One region of the Priestia sp. J2 genome, then DNA from elsewhere that is predicted to be linked to it. Evidence: predicted binding sites of a transcription regulator. Region 1 holds the regulator's gene; each other region holds the start of a gene.
The links. Region 1 encodes Rex, which represses fermentation and respiration genes when NADH is low (regulators of the CRP and FNR family bind a similar motif). Its sites were predicted from a motif close to TTGTGAAATATTTCACAA; they were not measured.
Positions count from the first base shown of each region.

Region 1 (7,994 bases):
CGAAGTTTGTTCACAACTAATGTTGCTAAAGCTTCACCTTCTACGTCTTCAGCAATGATTAATAGAGGCTTGCCTTGTTGAACAACTTGCTCTAATACCGGTAAGATTTCTTGAATGTTACCGATTTTTTTGTCTGTGATTAAGATGTATGGATCATCTAATACAGCTTCCATTTTATCTGAATCAGTTACCATGTAAGGAGATGCATATCCACGGTCAAACTGCATACCTTCTACCACTTCTAATTCAGTTGTGAAACCTTTTGATTCTTCAAGTGTGATAACGCCGTCGTTACCAACGCGCTCCATTGCTTCAGCAATTAATTGACCTACTTCTTCGTCAGCTGCTGAGATAGCCGCTACTTGAGCAATTGAATCTTTACCTTGAATTGGTTTAGAGATTGCTTTTAGTTCTTCAACCGCTACAGCTACTGCTTTTTCCATACCTTTACGGATACCCATTGGGTTAGCACCAGCCGTTACGTTTTTAAGACCTTCTCTGATCATTGCTTGCGCTAAAACCGTTGCAGTAGTTGTACCGTCACCAGCAACGTCGTTTGTTTTGCTAGCAACTTCGGCTACTAATTTAGCACCCATATTTTCAAATGCGTCTTCTAATTCGATTTCTTTTGCAATTGTTACACCGTCATTTGTAATAAGCGGTGAACCGAATTTCTTTTCCAATACAACGTTACGACCTTTTGGTCCAAGCGTTACTTTTACAGCATTTGCTAATGTATCTACACCACGTAGCATTGCGCGACGTGCTTCTTCGCTAAATTTAATGTCTTTTGCCATGTTCTTTGACCTCCTCAAGATGTTCTTAATAATCTATTTTTTACGTATGATAAGTTTGTGGTTAAAATTAGCCGATTACAGCTAAAATATCGCTTTCGCGTAAAATTAAGTATTCAGTACCTTCGTATTTTACTTCAGTACCCGCATATTTTGAGAAGATGATACGATCGCCCGCAGCTACTTCTAAAGCTACACGCTCACCGCTTTCTAATACTCGGCCTGTACCTACAGCAACAATTTTACCCTCTTGTGGCTTTTCTTTTGCACTGTCCGGTAACACGATACCGCTTGCTGTTTTTTCCTCAGATTTTACAAGTTCAATCACTACGCGATCACCTAATGGCTTTAACAAGTGAAACAACCTCCTCAAATAATATGTTTGCATTTTTATTAGCACTCAACCTCAACGAGTGCTAACACAATTATTATATTAAAACAAAGTGGGTTTTTTTTGCAAGTATTAAACAAAAAAAATTTAAAATTTACGACAACTACATATAATAGTCTTAGATTTCGACGATTTTGAGAAATAAAGCATTCTTTTCTCTGTTCAATAATATGTATGTTACAATACGAGCAAGAAGAAATTACTAACTTTACAGTACTTCTTCGACATATATACATAAAAACCTTTTAAAGGAGTATAGAAGATTGGAAAAACGTTATTGGTATGTTATCCTCACCTACATCCTTATGCAGTTTTCAGGAGTTGTTGGTATACCGCTGTTAAAATTAACAGGAATGTTTGATGACTATCCAGTTCGAACAGCGAATGTCATGCTTTTGACTTATTGGACTATCATTAGCTTTATCCTTGGTTTACTTATTGTCTTACTGCTGCTGCGCCGTGACATGTCCATGCGTATAGAACATGCTGGAAAAACGATTGCTGTTGTCTGGTCAGTCCTTGGGGTGTTTCTCGCTATGGCTGGTCAAGCTGTAGCAGGTATGATTGAGCACGCTCTTGGCATTACCCAAGTATCTGAAAACACACAAAATATTGTTAATCTTGTTAAAGCAACGCCGTTCCTTATTGTCGTTACGTCTGTTATTGGACCAATATTAGAAGAGATTATTTTCCGAAAGATTATTTTTGGTTCTCTTCACAAACGATACAATTTCTTTATCTCTGCATTTATTAGTTCCCTTATTTTCGCTGCGGTACACTGGGATTTTAAACATTTACTTGTGTATACAGCTATGGGATTTGTATTTGCATTCCTTTATGCAAGGACGAGACTAATTGTTGTACCTATTATTGCTCATGTTTTGATGAATACAATCGTTATTTTATCTCAAACTATTTTTGCAGATAAAATTATAGAAATGCAAAAACAAGCAGAACAAATGCAGTTTATTTTTGGAGGCATGTTTTTATGAAGAATATCCCTTTAACACGAGGGTTTATTTATATTATTATGGGGATTTTATTCACCTACTTGGCAATTCAAAATGCTCAGGAAACCGTTTGGAATTTCCCCACAATCTTATTTGCACTCGTAGCCGCATTCGATTTCAGGTTTGCGGTTCGCATCTTTATCTTGCACTACAAAATTAAAAAATTGCAGCAGCAATATAAAAATCAAGATGATTCATCTAAATAAAAAAACCACTGTTTCAGTGGTTTTTTTACATACTAACATCTTCTCTTTCTTGCTCTGCTCTTGCCTTTAACACTTTGCGATACGAAATGCGGGAAATAATGATACTGATTTCATACAAAATTAAGAGCGGCACTGTCACCATCATGTGCGAGAGCAATTCCGGTGGTGTAATAAGTGCGGCAATAACTAGCAGTACGAAATAGGCATATTTTCGAATTTGAGATAAAAACATAGGCGTTATAATTCCTAATCTCGTCAAAAACATTACGACGACAGGAAGCTGAAACAACAGGCCAAAAGGCAGTGTGAGCTGCATTAAAAAAGAAAAGTATTCATTAATGCCAATCACTTGGTTTACATTCAGCTCATCAGAAACGCGCGTCATAAAATCGACGACAAATGGAAACAACACAAAATAAGAAAAAGAGACACCGCCGATAAAGAGAAAAATGGAAACAGGAATATATCCAAGCGTTACCTTCCGCTCTTTTTCATATAAACCAGGACTAATAAATGCCCAGAGTTGATACAGTGCAACAGGAGCTGCAAGTACACAGCCGATAATAACAGCAAATTGCATATAAATCTTAACTGGATCTGTTAGCCTAAATGCATTCATCGTTAAATTTTTTGCCTCATCAGCATGCTGTAAATAGACAATGACCTTATCCGCTATAAAAAAGCCGCCAATTGTGGCAATCACAAAGAAAAATAAAACAATTAAAATGCGTTTTCGCAGCTCTCCTATATGATCATATATTGACATTTCTTGTTCGGTCATACTATGATCACCCTTTTACTCTTTGTCATCTACTTGACGCTGTTTATCTTTTTCACGATCTTCTGATGCACCGCTAGCGGCATGCTTAAACTCTCTAAGCGTTTGGCCCACTGATCTTCCTAGCTCCGGTAACCGTTTCGGTCCAAAAATAAGCAGTGCTACAATCGCAATAATAATCCAACTGCCTGCTCCAATCCCCATATTCCCACTCTCCTTATTAATTTAGACTTAAGGAAATCGTAACACAGTCCGCCTTATTCAACAGGATAATTTTTCAAAAAGTAGACAAGCGACTGTAATTCTACAGCAAGATCAATATGATGGAGTCGAATCTCATCCGGTACGTTCAAGCGTGCAGGAGTAAAGTTTAAAATTCCTTTAATTCCGCAACTCACTAAACGATCAGTAATTTGCTGAGCAACAGTGGCAGGAACGGTTAAAATCGCTACTGAGATGTCATCACTCATATAATCTTCCAATTGGTCAAGATGATAAACCGGCACGTCGCCTACTTTCGTACCTACTTTATCTTCTATCACATCAAAAGCGCACTCAATTTTGGTGTTATTATTTTTAATAAAATTATAATTTAAAAAGGCCGTTCCTAGATTCCCTACGCCAATCAGTGCTACTTTCGTTACTTCATCTTGGTCTAACGTTTTACGGAAAAATGTAAGTAAATAATTCACATTGTAGCCGTATCCCTTTTTTCCTAATGCACCAAAGTAAGAAAAGTCCCGACGAATAGTAGCAGAATCCACTTTCACTGCCTCACTTAACTCCGCTGACGACACACGCTGTTTACCAGAAGCATGCAAATTTTTCAAAAAACGATAATAAAGCGGCAATCGTTTAGCCGTTGCTTGTGGTATTTTTAATTGTTCAGTGTTCACGTTGTACCCCCTCAGTTCATGTATGTCATTACTAACATTTTCAAGTCATATTGCATTACCTTTCACAAAGCATCAACCGCTTTGAGGTAGCGCTTCCAATTCTCTCTCTTTTCTCTTGTTTTATATATACTCCGCTTCACACCTCGACGGATTTTGTCTATTCAGCACTCCTTAAAGTCGGTATGTAGAACGAAGCAATTAGCCCTTCAAAGGATCGGTTTGTTAGTCATGACGGATTTTTTTACATCCATCATAGATAAGTTCAGAGATGCACTTATCTCTTATTTTAACATAGTATCCTGTATAAAATGTGCAGGTAAAATCATTTTATTTCATGAATCAAAACATTCGCTTCATCATTTGTCCTTGTCCCTCTACAAATTACAAACGCTTGTAGGAAGAACTTGTAGTTGAAAATATGTTAAAATACACTATGGATATACTACTAGAGGTGAAAAAATGATTATTCTACAATTGAACGGTATTACAAAATACTATGGGGCAGAACCCATTTTATCGAATATAAAGTTAGAAGTACAATCAAAAGACCGCATTGCCCTAGTGGGACGAAACGGTGCTGGTAAATCAACTTTATTAAAAATTATTGCTGAGCAGCTTTCCTATGACAGCGGAGAAATTATTAAACCTAAGGGTGTTTCCATTGATTATATGGGACAAGATACAGTTCTTGAGTCAACACTCTCCATATGGGAAGAAATGATGACTGTCTTTGCTCCATTAAAGAAGATGGAAAAAGAATTACGTACGCTTGAAACGAAGATGGGTGATCCAGACATTTTTAATGATTCAGTTCAATACGAAAAACTAACCAAAGAGTATGATCAGCTTCAAGTAACGTTTAAAGATTTAGGCGGCTATCAGTATGAAGCCGATACACGATCTATTCTTCACGGTTTCCGTTTTTCAAACTTTGACTACAGCACCCCTATTTCCTCCTTAAGCGGTGGACAAAAAACGCGCCTGGCTCTTGCAAAACTGCTTTTAACAAAGCCTGATTTGCTTATTCTGGATGAGCCTACCAACCACTTAGATATTGAAACTTTAGCATGGCTGGAACAGTTTCTGCAAGGGTATGAAGGAGCTATTTTAATCGTTTCACATGATCGTTACTTCCTTGATAAAGTCGTAAATCAAGTGTATGAAGTCGCACAAAAAACAACGGTGAAGTACACGGGCAACTACTCTAAATACCTTGTACAAAAAGCAGAGCGATATGAAAAAGAGTTGCGTCAGTACGAAAAGCAGCAAGATGAAGTCGCAAAGCTGAATGATTTTATTCAGCGAAACATCGCCCGCGCATCGACTACAAAACGTGCGCAAAGCAGACGTAAACAGCTCGATCGAATGGAGTTAATAAATCGACCTAACGAAGGCGAAAAATCAGCTAGTTTTTCGTTTGAAATTGAACGTCAAAGCGGAAATGAAGTCTTAAATCTGGAAGATGTGTCTATCGGATATGATGAACACAACTATGTCGTCCAAGAGGCAAACCTTCGCATTAAAAAAGGGGAAAGCCTTGCGTTGGTTGGTCCTAATGGCGTGGGGAAATCAACTTTATTAAAAGGTATTGTGGATAAACTCAGCTTCAAGACTGGAATCATTTCCTTTGGCTCAAATGTAATGGTTGGTTATTACGACCAAGAGCAAGCCAATTTAACGTCTAATAAAACCGTTTTAAATGAACTTTGGGATGACTACCCAGCCAAACCTGAAAAAGAAATCCGTACAGCACTTGGAAATTTTCTGTTTTCAGGTGATGATGTACTGAAAATCGTTTCCACGCTCAGCGGTGGTGAAAAAGCACGTTTGGCTCTTGCGAAGCTTATGCTTCAAAAAGCTAACTTCTTAATTCTGGATGAACCTACTAACCATCTTGATTTAGATAGCAAACAAGTACTCGAGAATGCGTTAATTGATTACCCAGGGACTCTATTATTTGTTTCACATGACCGTTATTTTATTAATCGTATTGCCAATAAAATAGCAGAGCTATCTCCTGAAGGAGTAGAAGAATTTCTTGGAGATTATGACTATTATGTAGAAAAGAAAGCAGAAATAGAGGAAATCAAAGAATTAGAAAATATAAAAGCAAACGAAGAACGTACGGTAAAAGTAGATAAACAGTCCTATAAACAAGATAAAGAACAAAAGAAATTGATGAGACAGCGAACGCGCCGCATTGAAGAAATTGAAACTGAAGTAAACAAATTAGAAGCCGCCCAAGCGGCGAATGAAGAACTTCTTTGTGACCCTGAAATTTATCAAAATCACGAAGAAGTATCAAGATTAAACAGTGAAAATGAAAAAATTTCTTCACAGTTATCCACATTAATGGAAGAGTGGGAAGAATTACAGCTGCTTCTAGAAGAGTAGCCTATATTTTTGCGTATCTATTCATCCTATTTACTTGTTCATGCGCTTAAGAGCAAGCTTTATCCACTCTGTGAATAAATAGTGGATATCTGTCTGATTTTCATAATTAAAACTTGTTGATAACAGGTCCGTGTACTGAGTGCACGGACTTTTCCACATAATTATCCACAGTCAATTCTAAATTTATTGAATATTGTTGATAAATCATTTTTATCCACAAAAAAAGACGAATGAGAAATAAATCTCATTCGTCACTTACTCTTCCAAGTCCAAACCGGGGTTTGCATTTAATGACATATCTGAACGTTTTCCTTGAGCAAATCGTACGCTTGCTGCTGCTCCAATCATTGCGGCATTATCCGTACATAGAGATAGCGGCGGGATAATAAGCTCAATATTTGATAGGGGTTCAAATGCCTCTTCTAGCGCTGCTCTAAGCCCTTTATTAGCAGCAACTCCTCCTGCTAATAAAACTTGCTTAACGTTATATTCCTTTGCAGCTTTAATCGTTTTAGTTACTAACACATCAATGACACTCGCTTGAAAGCTAGCAGCAAGTGTTTGTGGAAGAATCTCTTCACCTTTTTGCTTCGCATTGTGGACAGTGTTAATAACTGCTGATTTTAATCCACTGAAACTAAAATCATAGGATCCTTCTTCTAGCCAAGCACGCGGCAAATCAATTAATGGCTCTCCTTCATGTGCAAGGCGGTCAATATGAGGTCCGCCTGGATATGGAAGGTTTAACGTGCGGGCTACTTTATCGTAGGCTTCTCCTGCTGCATCATCTCTTGTTTCACCGATCACTTTAAAATGACCGTGACTTTCCATGTATACAAGCTCCGTATGCCCGCCAGATACAACTAGCGATAAGAGCGGGAATTCTAGTTTTTTGATTAGCTGATTTGCATAAATATGTCCTGCAATATGATGAACACCAATTAATGGCTTTTGATGTGCAAATGCTAGCGCTTTGGCTGCATTTACGCCAATAAGAAGTGCTCCCACAAGCCCTGGTCCTTCCGTTACAGCTATTGCATCTATATCTGCAAACGTCAAGTTCGCTTGATTTAAAGTTTCTTCAACTACTACTGTAATTTGTTCTACATGATGACGAGATGCAATTTCCGGTACGACACCGCCAAATCGTTTATGGCTTTCTATTTGAGAGGCCACCACATTGGCTACAATTTCATGACCGTTTCGAATCACAGCTGCTGCTGTCTCATCACAGCTTGTTTCTAATGCTAAAATTAATTGATTTTCATTCATAAATTCACCCACATAACTAATGCATCCTCATTGTTATCAGAATAATAATTCTTACGAATACCTCCAGGTTTAAAACCTAGCTTTTGATACAATGATTGTGCAATATGATTAGATACCCTAACTTCTAATGTCATTGACGTAGCACCTAGTTTTCGAAGAACGTCCATCACGTTGCGGAGCAGCAATTCACCGAGTCCCTTGCCTCGGTAGTCTGGCAATAGCGCAATGTTGGTTACATGTGCTTCGTCAATAA
Region 1 is NZ_CP086208.1:217,310-225,303, reverse strand. It holds gene groL (chaperonin GroEL) at 1-797, opposite strand, end outside; gene groES (co-chaperone GroES) at 865-1,149, opposite strand; gene LJY09_RS01315 (CPBP family intramembrane glutamic endopeptidase) at 1,449-2,177, shown strand; gene LJY09_RS01310 (YdiK family protein) at 2,174-2,401, shown strand; gene tatC (twin-arginine translocase subunit TatC) at 2,427-3,182, opposite strand; gene tatA (twin-arginine translocase TatA/TatE family subunit) at 3,198-3,383, opposite strand; gene LJY09_RS01295 (redox-sensing transcriptional repressor Rex) at 3,437-4,075, opposite strand; gene abc-f (ribosomal protection-like ABC-F family protein) at 4,535-6,469, shown strand; gene tsaD (tRNA (adenosine(37)-N6)-threonylcarbamoyltransferase complex transferase subunit TsaD) at 6,725-7,741, opposite strand; gene rimI (ribosomal protein S18-alanine N-acetyltransferase) at 7,738-7,994, opposite strand, start outside.

Region 2 (7,994 bases), 1.6 Mb from region 1:
ACAGATAGCTGGTGGTTATTTTGCTGATCCTGGAAAAAAAGAAGTCCCACAGCTTGCTGAATTAGGATTTCCATTTGCTGATATTAAAGAAGATGGGACAGCAATTATTACTAAAGTAGAAGACACAGGAGGAGTCATTAATTTAGCTACTGTAAAAGAACAGCTGCTTTACGAAGTAACTGACCCTCATCAATATATAACACCAGATGTTATTGCTGACTTTACTTCGGTTCATTTGCATGAAATTAAATTGAATCAAATTCATGTATCTGGTGGAACAGGTATACCAAGACCTAAAACGTTAAAAGTCAGCGTAGGTTACGAAGCAGGTGTTATTGGAGAAGGAGAAATTTCCTACGCTGGTTCCAATGCTCTAGAAAGAGCTAAGCTAGCCGGTGAAATTTTATATAGTCGTTTAAAAGATAAAGTAGTCGACTTAAGAATTGATTATATCGGTCTTTCCTCCGTTCATAGAGTTTCTTTTCAAGAATCAGCTCCTTATGAAATCAGACTGAGAGTAGCAGGGAGATGTCTTACTTCAAAGGAAGCAGCCAAAATTGGAGAAGAGGTAGAAGCTCTTTATACGAACGGACCAGCGGGCGGAGGCGGAGCAAGAAAGTATGTTAATGAGGTAGTAGGTATTGTGTCGACGTTGATTCCACGAAACAAAATAAAAACTTATCTTACATTAAAGGAGAGCTTAACAAATGAAAAAGAAATTATATGAACTTGCTCACAGTCGAGCTGGAGATAAGGGAAACACGCTTATGTTATCACTAATTCCATATAACGAAAAAGATTATTTCTTATTACGTGAAAAAGTGACTGCTTTGGAAGTGAAAAAACACTTAAAAAATATTGTAGAAGGAGACGTTGTTCGCTACGAGGTTCCTAATATATCAGCTTTTCAATTTGTATGTCACCGCGCATTACTTGGTGGAGTAACTACTTCTTTAGGAGTGGATACGCACGGGAAAAGCTTAAGCTATGCCCTTCTAGAAATGGAAGTAGACATTTAAAAAACCATATAAAGGAGGTACATTATCAATGAATAATATATCAATACAAAAAGTTATAAGTTTTATTACTGTAGGAGTTCTTATTCTAGCTTTTTTCCCTTTAAATATCGTCGCGGCAAAAGGAGAAAATGATTATAGAAACGTAAAAAAACCAACTTCTTCAGTTTTATCAGGCGAATATTATCTAGAGCAGAAGGTTGAATTAAAGACAAACACACCAGGTGCGAAGACTTACTATACACTTGATGGGAGCACTCCGACCAGTCAAAGCAATCCGTATACGAACCCACTTATTATTAATAACGATACGGTGCTTAAAGCAATTTCCATAAGAGGAAACGCGAAAAATAAACATCAAAAGAATCATAGTGGTATAGCTATATTTACTTATTCATTTGAAAGCAGAGAATCTATAGCTACTCAATTTTTATCATTCACTTATAAGGCAATGCCTTACCGACTTTATGTACCTAAAGACTATGATTCTAAAAAATCATATCCCCTGGTGCTATTTTTACATGGAGGTGGTGAACGAGGAAATGATAATAAAAAACAGCTTCTTGGCAACGACGGAGCGATCATTTGGGCTTCACCAGAAAATCAACGAAAGCACCCCGCTTTTATTTTAGCTCCCCAAGCTCGTAATGTACCAAGCGGGGGCTTCACTGTTACAAGAGATAATAACAATGAAGTCAATTTAGCAAAAGTATTCGAAACATCAGAAGATTTAAAAACGGCCTATGAAATTCTACAAAGTGTAAGAAAATCCTACAATATAGATAGTAATCGCCTTTATTCTACAGGATTATCTCAAGGAGGATTTGGCACATTTAACTTAAATATAGAACACCCTGATTTGTTTGCTGCTATGGTTCCAATAGCGGGAGGAGCCGATCCAGCTAAAGCACATCTTCTTACACACAAACCGATATGGGGATTTCATGCTGAAGACGATTCTATCATTCCTGTTACCTATTCAAGGAATATCATAGAGGCTATAAAAAAAGCTGGGGGGCATCCGCTATATACGGAATATCCTAAAGAATTAAAGTATGACCATGCTTCATGGGTTCCAACGTATCGGAATCAGAAAATGATTGATTGGATGTTTCAGCAGGTCAAACAAGCAAATTAGTAAGTGTTAAAGCTCAATACTTCATTACTCCTAAAAAACTCTTCCAGTTAATAATAACTGGAAGAGCTTTTTGCTTTTATAAGAATCTACCCGCCAGGAGCAAGGCATTTCACACCACATTTAACCAAATATGTGACGAAATTATGGTAAAGCCATTTAAAATAGATAAAAATCGCTTCAAGTGTGATAAATATCACACCTTTTAAACATACAACATGATAATTTTTTAGGAGTAAGCAATATGTCATGACAAATTTCAATATGTTAGGAGGTTATTAGCTCTTTGATCCGTTGAGATGCATCTCTAATATGAACGTTTATATATCATTATTATGTACAGAGATTTAGAGGAAGGGAGCCTGAGCTTAGGTGATAAAGCAAAAATCAATGCATATTGGCAAGTTAATCGTTCTCTCCGTATTCATTACAATTTTTTTAGCAGGCTGTGATAGTCGTTATTTGATTTTAAATCCACAGGGGGCGGTGGCTCAAAAAGAATACCATTTAATTATTTTTTCCATAATTTTATGCACAATCGTTGTTATTCCTGTTTTAGGGCTGCTTGTGTATATCGTTTTACGCTACCGTGATAAGCCTGGAAACAAGGCTCCGTATCGGCCAGACTGGGACGATAGTAAGCGTCTTGAATTTATTTGGTGGGGCATCCCTATTATTATTATTGGTATTTTAGGTTTCGCTACGGCCAAGACGACGTATGACTTAGTAGATCCGCCGCAAAAAGATGTAAAGCCGCTAACAATTGAAGTAACATCCCTTGACTGGAAATGGTTATTTCAATATCCGGATCAAGATATTGCGACAGTGAACTATGTCAACATTCCAAAGAATGTGCCCGTTCAATTCGTGCTAACGTCAGATGCACCTATGAATTCTTTTTGGGTACCGGAGTTGGGAGGACAATTATATACAATGCCGGGAATGGCAATGGGGCTTTGGCTGCAAACTGATCACAAGGGAGAATATTTTGGTTCGGGTGCTAATTTTACGGGTGAAGGGTTCGCTCATATGAACTTTAAAGTTAAATCTACATCGACAAAAGAATTTAATCAGTGGGTAAAGCAAGTGAAAGAAACATCACCAGCTTTAACAAAAGCTGATTATAACAATCTTGCCAAACAAGGTCTTTCCTTGGAAAAATCGTACTCTACCATTCCTAAAGGTTTGTTTCAAGAAATTGTTATTAAAAACGGTGGTCAATATTATAGTCAGCATCACCATATGAAAAATGAGGACATGAAGACTATGAATGTGGCTTCTGAAGAACAAGCACATACACAGCATGAGCACCAGGAAGGAGGAAACTAAGTTGTTAGACAAATTAAAAGATTTTTCATCTCATTTTTTTGTGACTGGAGAACCGATGATTTATGGAGCCGATGTCGCCATTTTGTTAACACTAGCCGGTATTATTTTTGTTCTTACGTATCTTAAAAATTGGAAGTGGCTATGGCGTGAGTGGCTCACAACGGTGGATCATAAAAAAATTGGAATCATGTATATGCTTTCTTCATTGTTAATGCTGTTTCGAGGCGGAGTAGATGCATTATTAATGCGTATGCAACTAGCATTCCCTCAGTGGCATTTTCTAGATTCTAATCATTACAACGAAATTTTCACTACGCATGGAACCATTATGATTCTATTTATGGCAATGCCGCTTATGTTTGCGTTCTTTAACATTGTTGTACCGCTTCAAATTGGAGCAAGAGATGTCGCCTATCCTTTTTTAAACGCGGTAAGCTTTTGGCTATTTTTCTTTGGCGCCATGCTTTTCAATTTGTCGTTTGTAATCGGAGGCTCGCCAAATGCAGGATGGTTGAGTTATCCACCGCTTTCTGGCATGCAGTTCAGTCCTGGACCAGGTCAAGATTTTTATATTTGGGGCATTCAAATATCAGGTATTGGCAGCTTGGCTTCTGGAATTAATTTCATTATGACCATTTTAAAAATGCGTGCACCTGGCATGAAACTTATGCACATGCCGCTATTCACGTGGTCTGTTCTAGCAAGCTGTATTATTATCATTTTCGCGTTTCCTGTATTAACCGTAACGCTTGCTTTATTGTTTATCGACCGCTTCTTTGACGGACACTTATTTACTATGACCGGCGGAGGAAATCCGATGATGTACATTAACTTAATTTGGATGTGGGGACATCCTGAAGTGTATATCGTTGTACTTCCGGCATTCGGCATTTTTTCTGAAATTGTTGCAACGTTTTCTCAAAAGAAGATATTTGGCTATAAATCTATGGTTTTTTCAATGATGATTATTAGCGTTCTCTCGTATTTCACATGGGTGCATCATTTCTTTACGATGGGTGCAGGGGCTAATGTGAATGTGTTTTTTGCTATTACGACGATGGCTATCGGAATTCCAACGGGTGTTAAAGTGTTTAACTGGTTATTTACGATGTTCCGCGGCCGTATTCAAATGACTCAGCCAATGCTATGGACAATTGCTTTTATCCCGTGCTTTGTTGTAGGAGGAGCAACCGGTGTTATGCTTTCAGCAGCTCCCGCAGACTATCAGTATCATAATAGCTACTTTTTAGTTGCACACTTTCACCAAGTGTTAATCGGAGGCGTTGTATTCGGCTTCTTTGCAGGTTTGTACTATTGGTGGCCAAAAATGTTTGGCTTTAAACTAAATGACCGTCTTGGCAAATGGGCATTTTGGACGTGGAATATTGGTTTTTATGTATGCTTCATGCCTCAATATGCACTAGGGTTTATGGGAATGACGCGCCGTATTTATACGTACGATTTTGACATGGGATGGGGACCGCTGAACGTTATCTCTACAGTGGGAGCCTTCTTTATGGGCATAGGGTTTATCTTTCAAGCATGGCAGATTCTTCATGGCATTAAGTACGGAGAACGAGATGTAACAGGAGATCCATGGAATGGACGTACATTAGAATGGTCCATCCCTTCACCTCCGCCGCACTACAATTTTGCAGTGATTCCAACAGTAACGGGGCAAGATGCGTGGTGGACGATAAAAGAAGAAAGAAAAAAGAAAAAAGCGAAGGAAACAGCGGCTTTTTCTCCAATTCATATGCCTAAGAATTCAGGTATTCCATTTATCATGTCGATTTTCTGGTTCATTGCTGGTTTTGGCTTAACGTTCCACTGGGTATGGGTGGCGATATTCGGTTTGACAGGAGTAGGAGCTTGTTTACTAGCTCGTTCTTTTCAATACAACTCGGACTATTATATTCCCGTGGATGAAATTCAACATACAGAAGATTCAGTAGGGAGGGTCGGATAACATGGCATATGCGACAGCGCACCACGAAGAACATCATCATGAACATGATGAAGAAATCAAAGTTATGGGTTTTTGGCTTTTCCTCGTAACGGACTGTATCTTATTTGGAGCATTATTTGCTACGTATGCCGTTCTTGTTAATCATACTGCGGGAGGCCTTACGGGAAAGGAATTTTTTGAAGTTCCAGGATTTGTTTCTGAAACGTTTATCTTATTAACGAGCAGCTTTACGAGCGGATTAGCTGTATTAAGCATGCACAAAGGAAAAATAAAGCCTTTAATTGGCTGGCTAATCGTAACTCTGCTTTTAGGTGTATGCTTTGTTGGCCTTGAAATTCATGAATTTCAAACAATGGTTCACGAAGGAGCAACCATTTCTACGAGCGCATTTTTTACGGCTTTCTACACGCTGGTTAGTACACACGGGCTGCACGTTTCGGTTGGCATCATTTGGATGATTTCAATTACAATCCAGTTAAAACGATACGGAATTACCTCTGTAACAAAACGAAAAGTGACGATTATCAGCTTATACTGGCATTTTCTTGATGCCGTCTGGATCTTCCTTTACACGGTTGTGTATTTAATGGGGGTGATGTAGATGGAGAACCACGGGTCGTTAAAAGCTTATACAACCGGATTTATTTTCTCAATTATTTTAACCGTTATTCCTCTGCTACTGGTATTAAACCACGTACTTGTTAAAAATATATTACTAGCTAGCATTCTAGGAATGGCCGTGCTTCAATTTTTCGTTCAATTGTTTTTCTTTATGCATATTAAAGACGGAGAGAAGCCTCGTTATAATGTGATGGCTTTAATACTTGGAATCGTTTTTGTTATTACGATTGTAGCAGGATCTATTTGGATAATGACTTTTAACTCTCAAGTTCAATAAAAATGGAGCCGTGTACGATGTGCGCGGCTCCATTTTTTATTAATTTCTATAACTTGTGATAAAAATCACATACTTTCGCTTGCGCAAGAAGTACAATAAAAGTGTAGCAAAGAAAGTTCTTTATAAACGAATGTTAAAGGAGAGATTATGATGAATATGGCTTATCGTAACATCCTCGTAGCAGTAGACGGTTCTGTAGAAGCGGAGTGGGCATTCAAAAAAGCAGTTAACAGTGCGACCAAAAATAACGCTCATTTGATAATTTGTCACGTTATCGATATACAGGCGTTAAGTCCATCACCTTATGCATTTTATACGGATACACGCTTTCAAGATGCAGAGAAATTTGCTGAAGAACTTTTAACCAACTATAGTAACCTAGCCATTAAGGCTGGAGTAACGAAAGTCGAGACCTTAATTGAACACGGTTCTCCTAAAACAAAAATATCTAAAAAAATTGCTCCCGATAAGCACGTTGATTTAATTGTATGCGGTGCAACCGGGTTAAACGCGGTAGAGCGTATCTTAATCGGAAGTGTATCTCAGCATATTTTACGCTATGCCAAATGTGATGTGTTAATCGTTCGCACGCCTAAAGAAGCTGAAGAGGAATCAAAGCCTTTACAAGTAGAACTAACAGAGTAACAGGTACAGACGAGAAATAAAACTTGTTGTGCACAGCAAAATACAAAGCTCTCACCATTTATTTAAAGAGGGGGGGAAAACGTATTTTAGTTAAAAGAAGATCCGAACAAGGAGTCAAGGTTCTCAAGAGAGAACGTGACTCGTTCGGATTTTTTTATTGTGATGGTGAATATAGTTGTCATGTATCCAGCTGTTTCTAGCTGTTGATTGAAGGGGAATGGCAGAAAGAAAGGTGAGGATAGTAGAGCACATCAAACATGTTTATGAAAGAAGAAGAGGGGAAGAACAAGCATATAGAAAACTTTTCCTTAGTTGGTTAAGGTTGATTTATAAAGGAGTGACGAATATGTCAAAGTTAAATAATCCATTAACTCAATATTTCCATGAAGACTATCCAAAACAGTATCAAGAACCTCCTGGTGTACAAAAAGAAATGAACGTCATCCCAGACTGCGGGGAGAACAGTTACATAGGTGCAGGTAAATTAAAAGGCAGAAAAGCTCTTGTGACAGGTGGAGATTCAGGTATTGGCCGAGCAGCAGCTATCGCTTACGCAAGAGAAGGAGCGGACGTTGCGCTTAATTACTTGCCACAAGAGCAAGCTGATGCAGAAGAAGTAAAAAAGCTTATTGAGGCAGAAGGCAGAAAAGCAGTACTTATACCTGGTGATGTAGGCGAAGAATCTTTTTGCAAGGAGCTAGTAGAAAAAGCTTATAAAGAATTAGATGGATTAGACGTTTTAGCGCTCGTAGCGGGTAAACAGCAGGCAGTAGAAGATCTTGCTGATTTAGAAACGGATCAGCTGCGCAAAACCTTTGAAGTAAATGTATTCTCTTTATATTGGACCGTAAAAGCAGCGCTGCCTTATTTACCAGCAGGTGCTTCTATTATTACCACAAGTTCTGTACAAGGCTATAGCCCAAGTCCTAATTTATTAGATTATGCAGCTACAAAGTTTGCCATTAACGGATTCACTCGCGGACTAGCCAAGCAATTAGCTCC
Region 2 is NZ_CP086208.1:1,772,051-1,780,044, forward strand. It holds gene LJY09_RS08985 (acyclic terpene utilization AtuA family protein) at 1-727, shown strand, start outside; gene LJY09_RS08990 (AtuA-related protein) at 708-1,019, shown strand; gene LJY09_RS08995 (chitobiase/beta-hexosaminidase C-terminal domain-containing protein) at 1,048-2,154, shown strand; gene LJY09_RS09000 (ubiquinol oxidase subunit II) at 2,542-3,480, shown strand; gene LJY09_RS09005 (cbb3-type cytochrome c oxidase subunit I) at 3,482-5,449, shown strand; gene cyoC (cytochrome o ubiquinol oxidase subunit III) at 5,451-6,050, shown strand; gene cyoD (cytochrome o ubiquinol oxidase subunit IV) at 6,051-6,347, shown strand; gene LJY09_RS09020 (universal stress protein) at 6,498-6,992, shown strand; gene LJY09_RS09025 (SDR family oxidoreductase) at 7,339-7,994, shown strand, end outside.
Region 2: the regulator Rex is predicted to act here: its motif matches at 2,336-2,353, upstream of LJY09_RS09000 (ubiquinol oxidase subunit II).

Region 3 (7,994 bases), 280 kb from region 1:
CCAACCTAAAGACGAACAAATGAGATACATGAACTGAACCGCTTATGACACCGCCGTTGATTTCCATGCAAGGCTTCGCTTTCCGCGGGAGTCTTCGCCTTGCCCTTCAATCAACTGCTGGAAGGACGAAACAGATGAAGTTGTATTCACCATAAAAAAAAAAACGAACCACTCATCAAACTTGCTGATCAATAGTTCGTTTTTCACTTAGGCTAAAATACTTTTCTCCCAGCCTCTTTAATTTATGTATGAATTATAAAACGATTCATACGAATACGTAATCAAATTGTTTTCTTTTGCAAAACACTCAATGGAAACAGGAAATAAAAACCCGTATTTTTTTAAAATTGCAATATTTTTTTCGAATTGCTCGCAGTCGCTTTCTTCAATCGGCCGATGTTGAATCGCTTCAATTACGGCAATTATTGTCTGAAGGCTACTAATGACTTGCAATGCTTCATCGAGTAAGCCATTATATAAATGGTCTGTACAATAATCTGGATTTAATAATTCATCAGGATTAAGCTTATCTACAGATACATACCGAGGTAACAAGTCATAGCGAAGCTGTTCAGTCAACTCTTCTATGTAATTCTCCATTTCTGGCGGAGCTGCTTGGGCAATTTTCATGGTTACCCCCCCTTTTTTCTCTTAACTTATGTCTCTTTATTTAGCATAACATAAACATAAAACGAGAACTTCAGGTAGTTATTTCCTCCTAATTATTTACAAGTTCTTTTTAAAGATTAAAGGATATTTACTAGTATGTAAGGAAGGGATTAAATATGAGTATACACGGCCAATGGCTAGAAGATAAAATCGCAAAAAATGATGCAGGGCAAACAATTGAAGATTATTTAAAAACGAAATGGCGTATTCCTAAAAAAACGCTGCATCAGTTTCGGATGAATAAAAATGTGCTTATAAACGGTGAACCTTTACCATGGAGGAACACTCTTAAGGAAAATGATAGAGTGTCACTCCCTTTTTTTGAAGCAGAACCTGATGAAATAACACCTTACAATGTTAATATAGAGATTTTGTTTGAAGATGAACACGTGCTAATTGTAAACAAACCAATAAACCTAAATACTCATCCTTCATCAGAGCAGGACCAAAAAACTCTTTTAAATGCTGTAGCTGCTTATTTTCAAAAAATAGGCCTCAAAACAAAGCCTAGACACGTTCACCGTTTGGACAGCGATACATCAGGTGCTATCTTATTCACGAAGCATTTTGTAGCAAGCTCTGTGTTTGACCAGCTGCTGGCTGAACGTAAAATTAACCGGACTTATGTTGCTCTTGTCCAAGGACTCATGAAACAAGAGCAAGGAATCGTTAATGAACCTATTGGACGCGATCGCCATCACGCTACGAGAAGAAGAGTATCTAGAACGGGACAAGCTGCCAAAACATCTTATCGCGTGTTAAAGCGCAATATGGCAAAAAATGAAACGCTTATTGAACTTTCGCTCGAGACCGGACGCACTCACCAAATACGTGTTCATATGAGTCACATCGGCCATCCATTACTTGGTGATACGCTTTATGGCGGAAAGAGATTAAAAGATCAGCAGCAAGCTTTACATGCCATTAAGCTTTCTTTTATACACCCGTTTACACATCAGCGCGTGTCAGCTGTTGCACCTCTAGATCAGCAGGTTTTTTTACCGTACAGCAACTTGTTTTCCTATTAAATAAAAAAGAGCGCCAATATGTTATTGGCGCTCTTTTTTATTTAATTTTAAATTGACGAATCAAGTTCGCCAATTCTTCACTAATCTCTTGCAAATGTTCAGCCGATTGAGAAACAGTAGAAATAGCTCTAATTTGTTCTTCTGTAGAAGCCGTAATTTCTTCCGTTCCTGCTGCTGATTGCTGTGCAATAGCTGCTATACTTTGAATGGCCGCTACCACGTCTTCCTTATGCTCATCAATGCTGTCCATGCTGCTTGTTACATGTTCGACAGCCGCTGCCACCTGCTCAATGGTAGTAGCAATTTCACGAAAAGCTTGTTCTGTGTCTCCTACCACAAAGTCTTGAGATTTTGAAAGTTCTTCTGTCCGGTTGCATTCTTCACGAGCAGCCGCGACTTCCCCTTGAATCGCTGCAATCGTGTGGCGAACTTGTTCAGTAGCCTGAGAGGACTGTTCAGCAAGTTTTCGTACCTCTTCAGCTACTACCGCAAATCCTTTGCCATGTTCTCCTGCACGAGCTGCTTCAATACTAGCATTTAGTGCAAGTAAATTTGTCTGATCTGAAATGCTATTAATTGTAAAAATAATAGATTCAATTTCTTTCATCTTACTTGTTAACTCTTCCATTACCGTTTGAACACCGTGAATCGTCTGAGATGATTCGGTAGTTTGGTTGCGAAGCAGCTGCATTTGTTTTAAGCCTTTTTCATTGATGGTTACAGCTTCAATCGTCATTTTATTAATCTGGGCGTTTTGTTCAATGACTTCTTCAATTTGTGAAGATAAACTCATCGTTTTGTGATTAGTAGAGTCAGCGTCAGAAGCCTGCTGCGTGGCGCCGCTGGCAATCTCATGGATAGCCCGGCCAATTTCTTCACTGGATGCAGTTGCTTCTTCAGATACAGCACTCAAGTCTTCAACAGACGTTTTTACTGTCTCAACAGACGTCTGAACCGTGCCAATCAATGTTTTCATTTTAGCTACCATATCGTTAAATAAATGAGTAAGTTCACCAATTTCATCTTTTGACTTCGTCTGAACCTGAACTGTTAAATCGCCAGCTGTTACTTTGGCTACTTCGTTTTTCAAGCGGCGAAGTGGATTCGTAATGATTCTTGAGAAAAAGATGGTTAACACCACTGATAATAAGATGCCAATTAACGCAATCCAGACAATCACATTCAGTAAATGATGAGCGCTTGAGAGCATTTCATTATAAATAAAGGCGTTTCCTATCTTCCAATTCGTTCCTTCGAGAGTATCATATGCCATCACTCTCTCTTCACCTTGAAAGGTATACTTCATGAAATCTTTATTCCGGTCTGCTTCGTACATTTTTTTCATAAATGGCTGATTCATTAAATTTTTTCCAGCTTCTGTTGGATGAACGAGCGCTGTGCCATTTTGATCAAATAAAAATGCATATCCACCGTGATTTACTTCTGCTTTACCTACAATGTTTTTTAATGCATCTAAGTCTAAATCAGTAGCTATAACGCCCAGCACATTTTTAGTATCTGGATCTAAAATAGCCTTTGCAATCGTCACAACCGTCTTTTTCGTTGCTGCATCTTCATATGGATCCGTGTAAACAACCTCATCAGGTGATTCTACTGCTTGTTTGTACCACACCCTGGAAGTCGGATCATAGTTTGAACCAAACTCTTGCTTAGGAACAGAATACATTCCTTTATTTTTTGTGCCTATGTATTCAAGTACTAAGTTAGGATACTTTTCTTTAAACTGTGTAAACTCTTTTTGAACTGTGTTCCATGTAAAATACGGATTTTTCTCTTGGTTTGTTTGATTTCCTTCCTGCTTAACAAAATTAACGATTACATCATTTTCACTATACGTCAGCAAAGAACGACTATACATGTCTAAGTACGTATGAATCGTTTCTTTTAACTCTTTCACTTGACTTTGAGACTGAATCTCTACATCTTTTTCTATTTGTGTTTTGGTAAATTGATAAACAGCCCCTGAAACAACTAATAATAAAATAGCTATAAAAATACTAAAAAATACTACGAGCTTTGCACTTAACCTCTTCATTCCCTCACCCTTCTACAAAAATCTTTATATTACTAATAACGGCTTTTCATTTTCATTTTTGAAGAAGTTTTTGTGATTTATTTCAAATTTCTCCAAAAATAAAACCAGCCCATCCTTTCATAACGAAAGAACGTGCTGGTTTTATTTTTGCTTTTCGTATGCATCAGGTTCAATATGAACAAGCGTATCTTTAATCTGATGCTCATCGTTCATCATATGTTCAATTTGATCAGCAATTTCATGGCTTTTAATAACATTTAAATGGGGATCTACTTTAACAGTTACATCAATCACGACTTGATTACCAAGCTTGCGCGCTTTCACATCTTCTACTTCTTTTACACCTTCTACAAGCCCAATGCTTTCTTTGTAGTGCCCTAACTTTTCTTCATCAAATCCGTCCGTTAAGGAGTGAGCCGCTTCTTTAAAAATCTCGATGGCTGTTTTACAAATAATAATTCCCACAGCAAAAGCAGCTACCACGTCCAGCCAGGGCAGGCCGAATTGTGAGCCGAAAATTCCCACAACAGCCCCTATACTCACAAGTGCATCAGACAAATTATCTTTAGCAACCGCATATAAAGACTGGCTATCAAGTTTTTTAGCAAGCTTAATATTATACCGGTAGACACCACCCATAACAGCAGCCGCTCCAAGACCTACCCAAGCAGCCAGTAAATTAGGCGCTTCAGATTTGTCCATAAATAATGACTGACCCGCGTCGACCAATACTTCTAGTCCGATGACCATCATGATAAAAGAAGCAATAAGTGAAGAGATATGTTCCGCTCTGGAATGTCCATAGGGATGATCATTATCGCGAGGTTTTTTAGAGATTTTTAAGCCGACTAAGACGGCAATTGATGCAATAATATCTGTAACATTATTAAGACCGTCGGCTTTTAAAGCAGAGGAAGCGGTGACACCCGCAATAATAAGTTTACATGCTGATAAAAAGATATATGATAAGATACTAACCCAAGCGCCTTTTTGGGCTTGCTCATAGTAGTTCTCCATCCCTTCCACTCCTTTATTCAAAATAAGCAAACTTAGTGTAACAAATGGATTTCGTGTGGGTCTATAGAAACATTATTGGCTGTTAACATACAAATAGAGAATGTTAAACTCTTTAGCTTTCTGCAAAACAAGTTGCCTTTACTCAACACTTTAAACGTTTAAGATCTTTCTAAATGTGGCACTTCATGTAGAAGAACCCTTTTTTAAATCGCCCTGTAAAATTGTTTACTATTTTTTTAAGGGTGTGATTTTTATCACAGCCGAGGGTATTTATTCTTGTTACACTAACATTGTGAAAAACATCACAAAATAAAATTCAAAGGATGATACAAATGAAAACACAATTTACACCAAAGACACGAAAAGTTGCCGTTATCGGAACTGGTTTTGTTGGCTCAAGCTACGCTTTTTCAATGGTCAATCAAGGTATTGCCAATGAATTAGTGTTAATCGATATGAACAAAGAAAAAGCAGAAGGCGAAGCACGCGATATCAATCATGGAATGCCATTTGCCACACCGATGAAAATCTGGGCTGGAGATTATAAAGACTGCGCTGATGCTGATTTAGTAGTTATTACAGCGGGCGCTAATCAAGCTCCAGGGGAAACGCGCTTAGATCTAGTTGAAAAAAACGTTAAAATTTTTGAATGCATTGTAAAAGATATTATGAACAGCGGATTTGACGGCATCATTTTAGTGGCAACAAATCCAGTTGATATTCTCGCACACGTTACACAAAAAGTATCAGGATTACCAAACGAACGAGTAATTGGTTCAGGAACGATTCTTGACACAGCTCGCTTCCGCTACTTGTTAAGCGACTATTTCGAAGTAGATTCTCGCAACGTCCACGCTTATATTATGGGGGAACATGGAGATACGGAATTTCCTGTTTGGAGCCACGCGCAAATTGGCGGTGTGAAGCTCGAACATTTTATCAATACTGCTGCTATTGAAAAAGAGCCGGATATGCAGCATCTATTTGAACAAACACGCGATGCGGCTTACCATATTATTAATCGAAAAGGAGCGACTTATTACGGAATTGCGATGGGACTTGTACGCATCACCAAGGCTATTTTAGATGATGAAAATTCTATTTTAACGGTATCTGCTTTATTAGAAGGACAATACGGTATTTCTGATGTGTATATCGGCGTGCCGGCTATCATTAATAAAAACGGCGTGCGCCAAATTATTGAATTGAATTTAACTCCTCACGAACAGCAGCAGCTCGAGCACTCTGCTAGCATTCTTAAGCAAACTCGCGACAGAGCTTTTGTGTAACATCAAAAGATTTTTGCGGGGGACTCCCCCGCTCCCTTGTTTTAAATATGTAGTAGAGGTGTATGAATATGACGTGGACTCAAGTATATAATCCGTTAAATAATATTTGGCTTTCTGCACTAATTGCACTCATCCCCATCATCTTTTTCTTTATTGCTTTAACTCTTTTGAAATTAAAAGGACACATTGCTGCTGGTATTACGGTACTTCTTTCTATGATTATTGCTATTTATTTTTATGATATGCCTGCCTCAATGGTCTTAGGAGCCACAGGCTATGGGTTTTTGTATGCACTTTGGCCCATCAGCTATATTATTATCGGCGCGGTGTTCTTATACAAGCTAACTGTCAAAAGCGGACAGTTTACTACCATTAGGCAATCTATTATTTCAATAACCGATGACCCCCGCTTGCAAATGCTGCTTGTTGCTTTTTCCTTTAATGCTTTTTTAGAAGGAGCAGCAGGATTTGGAGCTCCAATTGCCATTACAGCAGCGCTTCTAGTTGGACTTGGATTCAAACCGTTAAAAGCAGCGGCGCTATGCTTAATTGCTAATACAGCTTCAGGAGCTTTTGGCGCCATGGGGATTCCTGTCATTGTCGCAGGACAAGTATCTGGCATTGATCCAAAAGAAATTGCTCATTTTCTTGGCACGCAGCTTCCGATTATTTCTTTTCTTATCCCTTTTTTACTTGTCTTTATTATGGATGGGATAAAAGGATTAAAAGACGTATGGAAAGCAACGAGCATCACAGCCATTTCCTATGCACTGACGCAGTATTTAACTGTTACATACATCGGCCCTGAACTTCCAAATATCACATCTTCTATTGTGAGTTTGCTTGCTCTTGCTTTTTATATTAAAAGAACAAGCTCGGCAGCAGCTAAAAGCTTCAGCCTGTCACCAAAACAAATTTTAAAGGCTTGGTCTCCTTTTATTCTATTAACGATACTCGTTACGGCTTGGAGCATTTCTTTTGTCAAAACGGCGCTTGAACATCTGAACCTGCTTATTAACGTCCCATTTTTACACAATCACGTAATTAAAGCAGCGCCTTTAGTAAAAGATCCTACGCCTTACGCTGCTGTCTTAAAAATAGACTTATTTGCAGCAACAGGTACGGCAATTCTTATCGCTTGTATCCTTTCAGTTTTCTTGCTTAACGTATCGGCAAAAGTGGCATGGACCACTCTTTTGGAAACCGTAAAAGAACTATCAAGACCTATTATGACGATTATGATGGTCATTGCTTTTGCTTTTATTTCAAATTATTCAGGACAGTCCTCTACACTTGGATTGGCACTCGCTACATCAGCTGCTTATTTTCCATTTTTATCTCCATTTCTTGGCTGGATTGGCGTATTTCTAACGGGGTCTGTCGTATCGAATAATGCGCTGTTCGGCAACTTGCAGCTAACTACTGCTCAGCAAATTAATGTCTTGCCAATTATTCTCGTAGCGGCTAATACTGCCGGCGGCGTGATGGCTAAAATGCTTTCTCCTCAATCAATTGCTGTCGCTGCTGGAGCAGTAGGTTTAGCCGGAAAAGAGGGTGAACTGTTTAAATACACGCTCAAATACAGCATGGGATTTTTGATACTAGGAGGATTTGTTACCTTTTTATTGGCTTGGTGGTTATGATAAAAAACTGCTAAAAATCCTGTTATTACCTTGTTTCTTTCATTTAAACAAACGTTTGATTATATAAAAAAGTCCCCAGTTAGCGCCGGGGATTTTTTTATTCTGAAATAAGTAAACCTATATTGCCAAATTGTTTTCCTTTATCTAATCGTTCGCAAGCTGCAGCTGCCTCTGACAGCGGATAGAATCTATCGACGATTGGTTTAATTTGATGTTTCTCTATAAAATCCATCATGTCCACAAATTCTTCCTGACTTCCCATAGATGTGCCAAGTATATTGAATTGAGGATA
Region 3 is NZ_CP086208.1:497,192-505,185, reverse strand. It holds gene LJY09_RS02685 (hypothetical protein) at 43-207, opposite strand; gene LJY09_RS02680 (YhcU family protein) at 238-630, opposite strand; gene LJY09_RS02675 (RluA family pseudouridine synthase) at 786-1,697, shown strand; gene LJY09_RS02670 (methyl-accepting chemotaxis protein) at 1,735-3,753, opposite strand; gene LJY09_RS02665 (cation diffusion facilitator family transporter) at 3,895-4,770, opposite strand; gene LJY09_RS02660 (L-lactate dehydrogenase) at 5,103-6,059, shown strand; gene LJY09_RS02655 (lactate permease LctP family transporter) at 6,122-7,702, shown strand; gene LJY09_RS02650 (zinc-binding dehydrogenase) at 7,800-7,994, opposite strand, start outside.
Region 3: the regulator Rex is predicted to act here: its motif matches at 5,061-5,078, upstream of LJY09_RS02660 (L-lactate dehydrogenase).

Region 4 (7,994 bases), 890 kb from region 1:
AACGTGTCGAATAGACTTAGGTAGGTATATGACATTATGTATGTTACACTAAATACAAGGCAAGGAAGGGAGAATCAGTCATGAAAATCAATGTTTTTCTAGACGACTATCGCAAGTGCCCTGACGGTCATGTTTTAGCCGAAACGATTGACGAATGTATTGACCTGCTAAGGTCATTCGATGTTGAACATTTGTCACTCGATCACGATTTACTCAGCAAGACACGGAATGGATTAATGCTCGTGCATTTTATGGTAAAGCACCATTTATATGCCGATCGAATTACGATTCACTCCGCTAATCATTTAGGCAGCAAAGCAATGTACAACTGCTTTAAAGATGCTCAAAAAGAGCATAAAATGCCAAACAACATTAAAATTCTAAGATGCCCTCTGCCTCTTCGATGATATCTGCACCCTCACACATTCATTTCAACAGAATCTGTTCGGATTCAATTCTCACAGACTTCCTGTTTCTATAAAATGAAGAACAATACTGCTTGTTCGATACGTATAGATGTGAATACGCTTTAAGCAGTTTATATTATATAGAAGAAAACCGCTCTAAAATACCGTTATGTTAGCTTTAAAAGCAGACTATATGGTACAAAGGGCGGTTTTTTTGCTATTTAGACAGTTTAGCAGAATCCAAGTCAGCTGAGAGAGAAGCCGGCTGCTTTTTAGCTTCTTTTAGCTGCCTAGCGTTTACAAACCAGTAAACGCTTCCTACAAACAGTCCTCCCCCTACGATGTTTCCGAGCGTAACAGGAATTAAATTATGCAGTAGTCCAGCAGCCGAAATCGTATCGGGGTGTGGAAGCAATAAAGCTAGGCCAAGAAACGTCATATTTGCCACGCTGTGCTCGTATCCTGAAGCAACAAATGCAAACAGCATCCAAAAAATAAGCATGATCTTTGCCGCATCGCTTTTAGTGCGCGAAGCGGTCCAAATCGCCAGACAAACAAGCCAGTTGCAAAGGATGCCGCGAAAAAACAGTTCACTAACCGGCAAATTCATTTTTTTAGCTGCCAGCGTCATGAGTAAATGGTTCGGTTCAATTCCTTTAAACAAACCGGTTCCGGTAATTAACAAACAAAGCCCAAACGCTCCTATCGCATTTCCGATAAAACACCACGTCCAGTTTTTGAACGTATCTTTCCATGTGGTGACTCCCGATAGCGTACTGACCGTATAAACCATATGATTCCCCGTAAACAATTCAGCTCCTGCAAATACGACAAGCAGGAGAGCAACAGCAAATGATAACCCTATCACAAGAGAAACGACCGGTAAAGAAGCAGAAGCTAAAGGCGCTCCTACCGATAGAGCTAATATAACGCCAAGTCCCACGTAAGCACCCGCAAGCACAGCTAACAGCAAATAACTCGGTAAATGATCATTCACAAGCTTCGTTTTTTCACGGGCTAACTCATTCATTGACTGCAGTGAATTCTTAAGCAAAAGCGTTCCCTCCTTTTATTCATCTTAGACGCATACTTTTTCTTCTGTTTTTTCCAAAAACCAAGAAAGAGCAGAAGCTTGCTTCACCACTTCACCAATCACAATCATCGCAGGATTACTCACTTGCTGTTCAGCAGCCGTATCTACGATGGTACCAAGAGTGCCTGTAACCGTGCGCTGATAAACCGACGTGCCTTGTTCAATAAGAGCGACCGGCGTATCCGCGCTTTTTCCGGCGTCTAAAAGCTGACGGCAAATATAAGGCAAGTTTTTAACGCCCATGTAAACCGCAAGCGTATCAACTCCTTTTGCTAAATGCTCCCAGCGAATACTTTCCGGCTTGCCGCTCAAACAGTATCCCGTCACAACGGCAAACGAACGGCTCAGCTCACGATGCGTCACAGGAATTCCAGCATAAGCCGGTGCCGCGATGCCTGCTGTAATACCTGGAACGATTTCAAATGGAATTCCATGCTGAGCGAGCACTTCTGCTTCTTCACCGCCTCTTCCGAAAATAAACGGATCTCCGCCTTTTAACCGCACGACGGTATTTCCTTTTCTTGCGTAGAATACAAGCAAATCATGAATATCCTCTTGAGAAACGCAGTGATCACCAGGCTTTTTCCCGCAGTAGACGAGTTCGGCTCCTTCTTTTGCATACTGAAGAAGAACAGGGTTCACTAAGCGGTCATATAAAATAACATCTGCTTTTTCTAAACACTTTGCTGCTTTTATTGTTAGCAAATCTGGATCTCCTGGTCCAGCTCCTACAATGTACACTTTTTCTGTTCTCATTTTTGCTTCGCTCCTTTTAGTGTGTCCCCTTGAATTTTTGTGGCGCGTTGAAAATCAACGCGCCACGTTACTTATTCTTCAATTAAAAGATACAGCAAATCTCCTTCAACAGACGCTTCGTACGTGTCTACACATCCGCTGTCAGGCTCTTGTACGTTACCGTCATGCAAGCAAATTTTCCAGTCGTGCATCGGACAGAACACCGAGTCGCCGCTCACGATCCCTTCACTTAGCACCCCGCCTTTATGCGGACAGCGATTTTCAATTGCCCGTATTTTTCCGCTTGATAGCTTAAACACCGCAATTTCTTTTCCATTTACTTTCACTGTTTTACCAAGGCTTACTGGAAAATCATGAATCGACCCTACGCATACTTTTGTAATATTTTTATTCACCATCTTTATTTCCCCCCAGCTTTATGATGTGACAACTGTTTCGAACAGCTCTTTTTTCGTCTTTTTGCTTTCGACGATTTCTTTCCAAGGATCACGGTACGTAGATAACGCTTCGTCCATACGCATATTCAGCTCTCTTCTCGTCTCAGCGTCATCAAGCACTGACTGAATGTGCGAAAGTCCCATGCGCTCAATCCATGCAGACGTACGCTCTAAGTAATTAGCCGTTTCTCGGTAATACTGCAAATAAGCTCCTGTGATGTCCATCAATTCTTCGTCTGTTTTTACTTTATACAACAAATCTCCGCCGCGAAGATGCGTACCTCCATTTCCGCCCACGTAAATTTCCCAGCCGCCGTCAATTCCAATAAAGCCAATATCTTTAATACCTGACTCAGCACAGCTTCTTGGACAAGCAGATACAGCCATTTTCACTTTATGAGGCGTCCATAGTCCTTCAAATTTTTTCTCAAGCGCAATTCCAACGCCCATTGAATCCTGCGTGCCAAAACGGCAAAACTGTTCGCCGACGCATGTTTTCACCGTTCGCAGCGACTTACCGTACGCGTAGCCAGAAGGCATATCTAACTCTTCCCATACGCTAGGCAAATCTTCTTTTTTAACACCAAACAAATCAAGACGCTGACCACCCGTCACTTTTACGAGCGGAATTTCATATTTATCAACAACATCTGCAATTTTTCGTAAATCTTCTGCGTTTGTGACGCCTCCGTACATGCGAGGAACAACAGAATACGTGCCGTCTTTTTGAATATTGGCGTGCATGCGTTCATTCACAAATCGTGATTCGCGTTCATCAACGTATCCGATTGGATTCACCATACCTAAATAATAGTTCAGCGCCGGACGGCATTTCGAACAGCCTTCTTCATTGTTCCATTCAAGTACATTCATAACTTCACGCGTATGCGAAAGTCCCTTTGCTTTGATTTCTTCGACAACTTCATCTCGTGAAAGAGTCGTACAGCCGCAAATCGCTTCTTTTTGAGCCGTAGCGTCAAAGTCAGCGCCAAGAGTATGCTGAAGCACTTCCGCTACAAGCGGTTTACATCCTCCGCAGGAGCGAGAGGCACTTGTACAAGCTTTGATTTCATCAACTGATGAGCATCCTTGTTTTTGGATAGCTTCCACAATCGTCCCTTTTGTTACGCCGTTACAGCCGCAAATAATATCATCGGCTCTCATGCTTGCTACTAAGCTTTCACCCGCGTTACCGCCAGATGGCTGTAAAATCGACACTTTTGCGACATCGGATACATCTTCTTGCTTTTGAATCATTGAAAACAGTCGATTTCCGTCGCTGCTGTCTCCAAAAAGAACGGCTCCTACGATTTGATTGCCTCGCAGAACAAGCTTTTTATAAATGCCGTCTTGTTCATCGAACACTTTGATCGCTTTTTTCTCTTCATCTTCCGTGAAGTCTCCTGCTGAAAATACTTCAACACCTGATACTTTTAGCTGCGTTGATAAAACTGACCCTTCATAAGGCACTTTTTCTGCCCCGCAAATCGCTTTGGCTAATGCTTTTCCTTGTTCATACAGAGGTGCTACTAGCCCGTATACCATTCCTCTATGCTCTGCACATTCTCCAACCGCGTAGATGCTTGGGATATCCGTTTGCATATAATCATCCACGACAATTCCTCGGTTTACGTTAAGTCCCGCTTCTTTTGCAAGCTGAACGTTTGGCTTAATTCCAACGGCCATTACGACTAAATCAGCGTCTAAAAACGTCCCATCTTTGAAAGATAATCCTTCAACTCGTTCATCGCCGACGATTTCCGCCGTTTGTTTTTCAAGCAAAAACTTCATGCCTTGTTTTTCTAATTCGTTTTGAAGCAATTTGCCGGCGGTTGGATCGAGCTGACGTTCCATTAAATAAGGAGCTAAATGAATCACAGATACGTCCATCCCCAAATTTAACAGTCCGCGCGCTGCTTCTAATCCAAGCAGTCCGCCTCCAATAACCGCTGCTTTTTTATACTGCTGAGATGCCTGCACCATTTCATCCGTGTCTTTTATATCTCGAAAAGCCGTAACTCCTTTTTTATCTGATCCTGGAATCGGAAGAATAAAAGGAAGAGAGCCCGTTGCTAAAATTAATTCATCATATGATTCTACTCTGCCGCTGTTTGTCGCTACTTCTTTTTTTACTGAATCGATACTAGTAACCGTTTCGCCCGTATACAATGTAATATTGTTTTCTTGATACCAGTTCCAATCGTTTAACGTAATGTCTTCAACATTTGTATCTCCTTGCAGCACTTTTGATAGTAAAATACGATTATAGTTCGGATGCGGCTCGCTTCCGAAAATCGTAATTTCAAAAGCTTCGTTTGAAACCTTCAATACTTCTTCAATCGCTCGAACTCCAGCCATTCCATTTCCAATCAATACGAGTTTCTTTTTTTGCATCTTCCATTCCTCCCCTGGCGTCTATACCTGCTTGTTTCAAAGATATATTTCCTATGCATCTTTAAAGATATATTTAAGATATATGAATTTTCTGAATCGTTCAACTTATGTGTTAGGTTATCTAACACAGTTACGATATGTATGCGATTCCATTACTTTAACAGCTAGCAAAAAAAATAAGTGGTCTAATTACGTTTTAATTTGGATCATCCTTTGCATTTTATTTTGTGATGTTTTTCACAACGTTAATGTAACAAGAATAAATAACCTGAGCTATGATAAAAATCACTCCTAAATGTGATAAGTCAAAAATAAAAATCTTGAAAATTCTTTATAAAGAATTTTTTAAACAAACCGTTCTTTATAGTGTTTACTATCACTCTAAGATTCTTTATAATGAAATAATAAAACCTTTTTAAAGAACAGAATGGAGAAGAAGAATGCCTCTTGTAAACAGCAAAAAAATTTGGACACCTTTAGAATTTTGGGGATTTAAACTTTATAGGTGCAAAAATAACAAAAGCTATTATTATAAAACGAAGAAAAGACAAAACCTAATCAAATTATAAAAAAACCCCCCTATTTCACATGAAATAGGGGGGTTCCTCTTTATTTTCCTATGAACCAATTAACTAGATACTCTCCCCACACTTCATTTCCTTTTTTCGTTAAATTACCGCTGTCTTTATTTATATACTCTCCTAAATGAAACGGCCAAATGAGCGAGTGATTCATATAATACACCCAGTTTGCTTCAGAGACTCCCCTGATCGCTTCTACCCCTTCTTCATAGGACTCGGTTTGTGAAATATACGGCTGTGACGGCTGAATCATAAGGGTTTTTTTCAAGTCTTTGAGCTGATGAATTAGCTTGTCTGTATTTTCAAGCGTTTCATCTAACGTAAGGTGCTGATAGTCATTTTTAAGAGGTGCTTCAAACAGAATAATGTTTGGCTGAAGTTGATTAATTTGATCGGCAATATGTGAGGATAAAAGCTCATCCGTTGTCCCGTTACCATATGAAAGGGTTTTAACCGTAAATACATCACTTCCATATGTAGCTGCTAGCTCTTTTTTTAACTGCTGAGGCCACCCTGCTTCCTTTGCAGATGTGGCAATTACAAGAGTCAAAGGTTTTTTATTTGCGATAGATGATTGGATTTGCTTTGTGATAAAGTCTGGAAGATTTTTTGTATAAGCAGATACATCGGAAAACTGTTTTTCTTTATGTACAACAGCAGTTTTTACTTCACTTGCCTGCGCTTCCGTTTGCTCCTGCCAGTGCTGCGTCCCCGCATACATCACCGCCCCGCACAAAACAGCCGCCGCCACATTTACCCCAACCATCGCCTTCATTCAATCTCCCCTTTACACATTCTTCTTACAATCTCAGCAACTTGCTTTCATAAAGAAGAACGCAAAATTAGTAGCTCCTGCGAATATACCCTCAAAGGTTCACCTATCCGGATGAGACTAGCCCGCAAGGGAGGGTCTCATCCGGATAGGTCTAGCAACTCTACCATCACCGCTCTTCCGTGATGGTAGAGTTGCTACATCGATAATAGATATAGAAATAATTATAGATTAGTAGAAATTGGAATGGGGGACCTTTCGTACGTAAAATCTCTACAAATACACGTATACTTCGCATATTTCCTAGCGAAACGTGAAGTTTCCGGGGAAATTACGTCACGTTTCTTAAAAAGAAAACATAATGTACGCTCATTCGCACATGTGATCTTCCCCTTGTACAGTAGAGATACCGGCGGAATACAGCAAAAACGCGTTTTTGAAAAAGGAATGCTACATGCAAAAAAGCTCGTTTGATCAAATTGCTTCATCTTTTCATCCATTAATTGTATCGATGATTAGAAAGTTTCACATTTACAAAGACTACGACGAATATTATCAAATTGCGTTAATTGGTTTATGGAGAGCATATCAAAAATTTGATGAAAACAAAGGCTCTTTTTCCGCTTATGCCTACACAACCGTTCGCGGTACGATCCTTTCTCATTTAAAAGGCACCATTTTATACGAAGAACGTGAAACACCTGCTGAGCAGAACCTGCTTTCACTGAACGAAGATCCCGCTCTTCCCGTTCCGCTAGAAAATGAAATTATCAAGCAGCATATCGAACACTTAACGGGGAGAGAAAAAATCTATGTAATCGAACATCTGCTAGAAGGCTACTCGTATAAAGATATTGCCTATAAATACGGAGTCTCCACAGGAGCCGTTAAAAACTGGGGAAAAGCAGCTCGCAAAAAGCTAAAGGCCTCGCTTCTTCAGGAGTAAGAAAAGGAGGAAGCTTATGATAAGCTTCCTCCTTCCATTCATATGTGTAGTCCCATGCAACCGATTGTTCATATGTAGGACAAGTTCGTTTGATAAATCGAACGCACTACGCTAAAAAAAGCGGACTTTCTAAACAATAATTACGAATAACAGCTGCTCTGGCCAGCTTTTTTTCTAAACTATAATAAGAGAGTTTCACTGGAATGAACGTGCCGTCTTTGAAGTGAATCAGCATCGAGGGTGAATGAACTGTAGCAAGCGTGTGTGAAGTATGAACATGAGAGGCAAAAATCCAGGCGCAGCCATAGTCATTTGGCGAAGATGTCGGAAACGCAATGATGGCTTGTGAACGATTAATAACAAGCGGCGTAAGCTGTTTGTACGGAAACATTTTTCGAACGGCGGCGATGGAGCCGTTAAACGTACTTAATTCTCGAATACACGCTTCTTCTAATAATTGCTTACACGTCTTGCTTAGCATGTATTCTCCTGATGCATCTAGCACCTTTGTGCGGTGAATAGGATCATTCACTGGAATTAATGCTTTTGTTGTCAAACCAATTTGATAATTTTCAACATTTGTCATACATCTACCCCCTTTGCTACTT
Region 4 is NZ_CP086208.1:1,107,829-1,115,822, reverse strand. It holds gene LJY09_RS05695 (cyclic-phosphate processing receiver domain-containing protein) at 81-407, shown strand; gene LJY09_RS05690 (formate/nitrite transporter family protein) at 625-1,461, opposite strand; gene cobA (uroporphyrinogen-III C-methyltransferase) at 1,486-2,256, opposite strand; gene nirD (nitrite reductase small subunit NirD) at 2,328-2,654, opposite strand; gene nirB (nitrite reductase large subunit NirB) at 2,673-5,087, opposite strand; gene LJY09_RS05670 (SGNH/GDSL hydrolase family protein) at 5,697-6,443, opposite strand; gene LJY09_RS05665 (sigma-70 family RNA polymerase sigma factor) at 6,895-7,386, shown strand; gene LJY09_RS05660 (competence protein ComK) at 7,493-7,972, opposite strand.
Region 4: the regulator Rex is predicted to act here: its motif matches at 5,313-5,330, upstream of nirB (nitrite reductase large subunit NirB).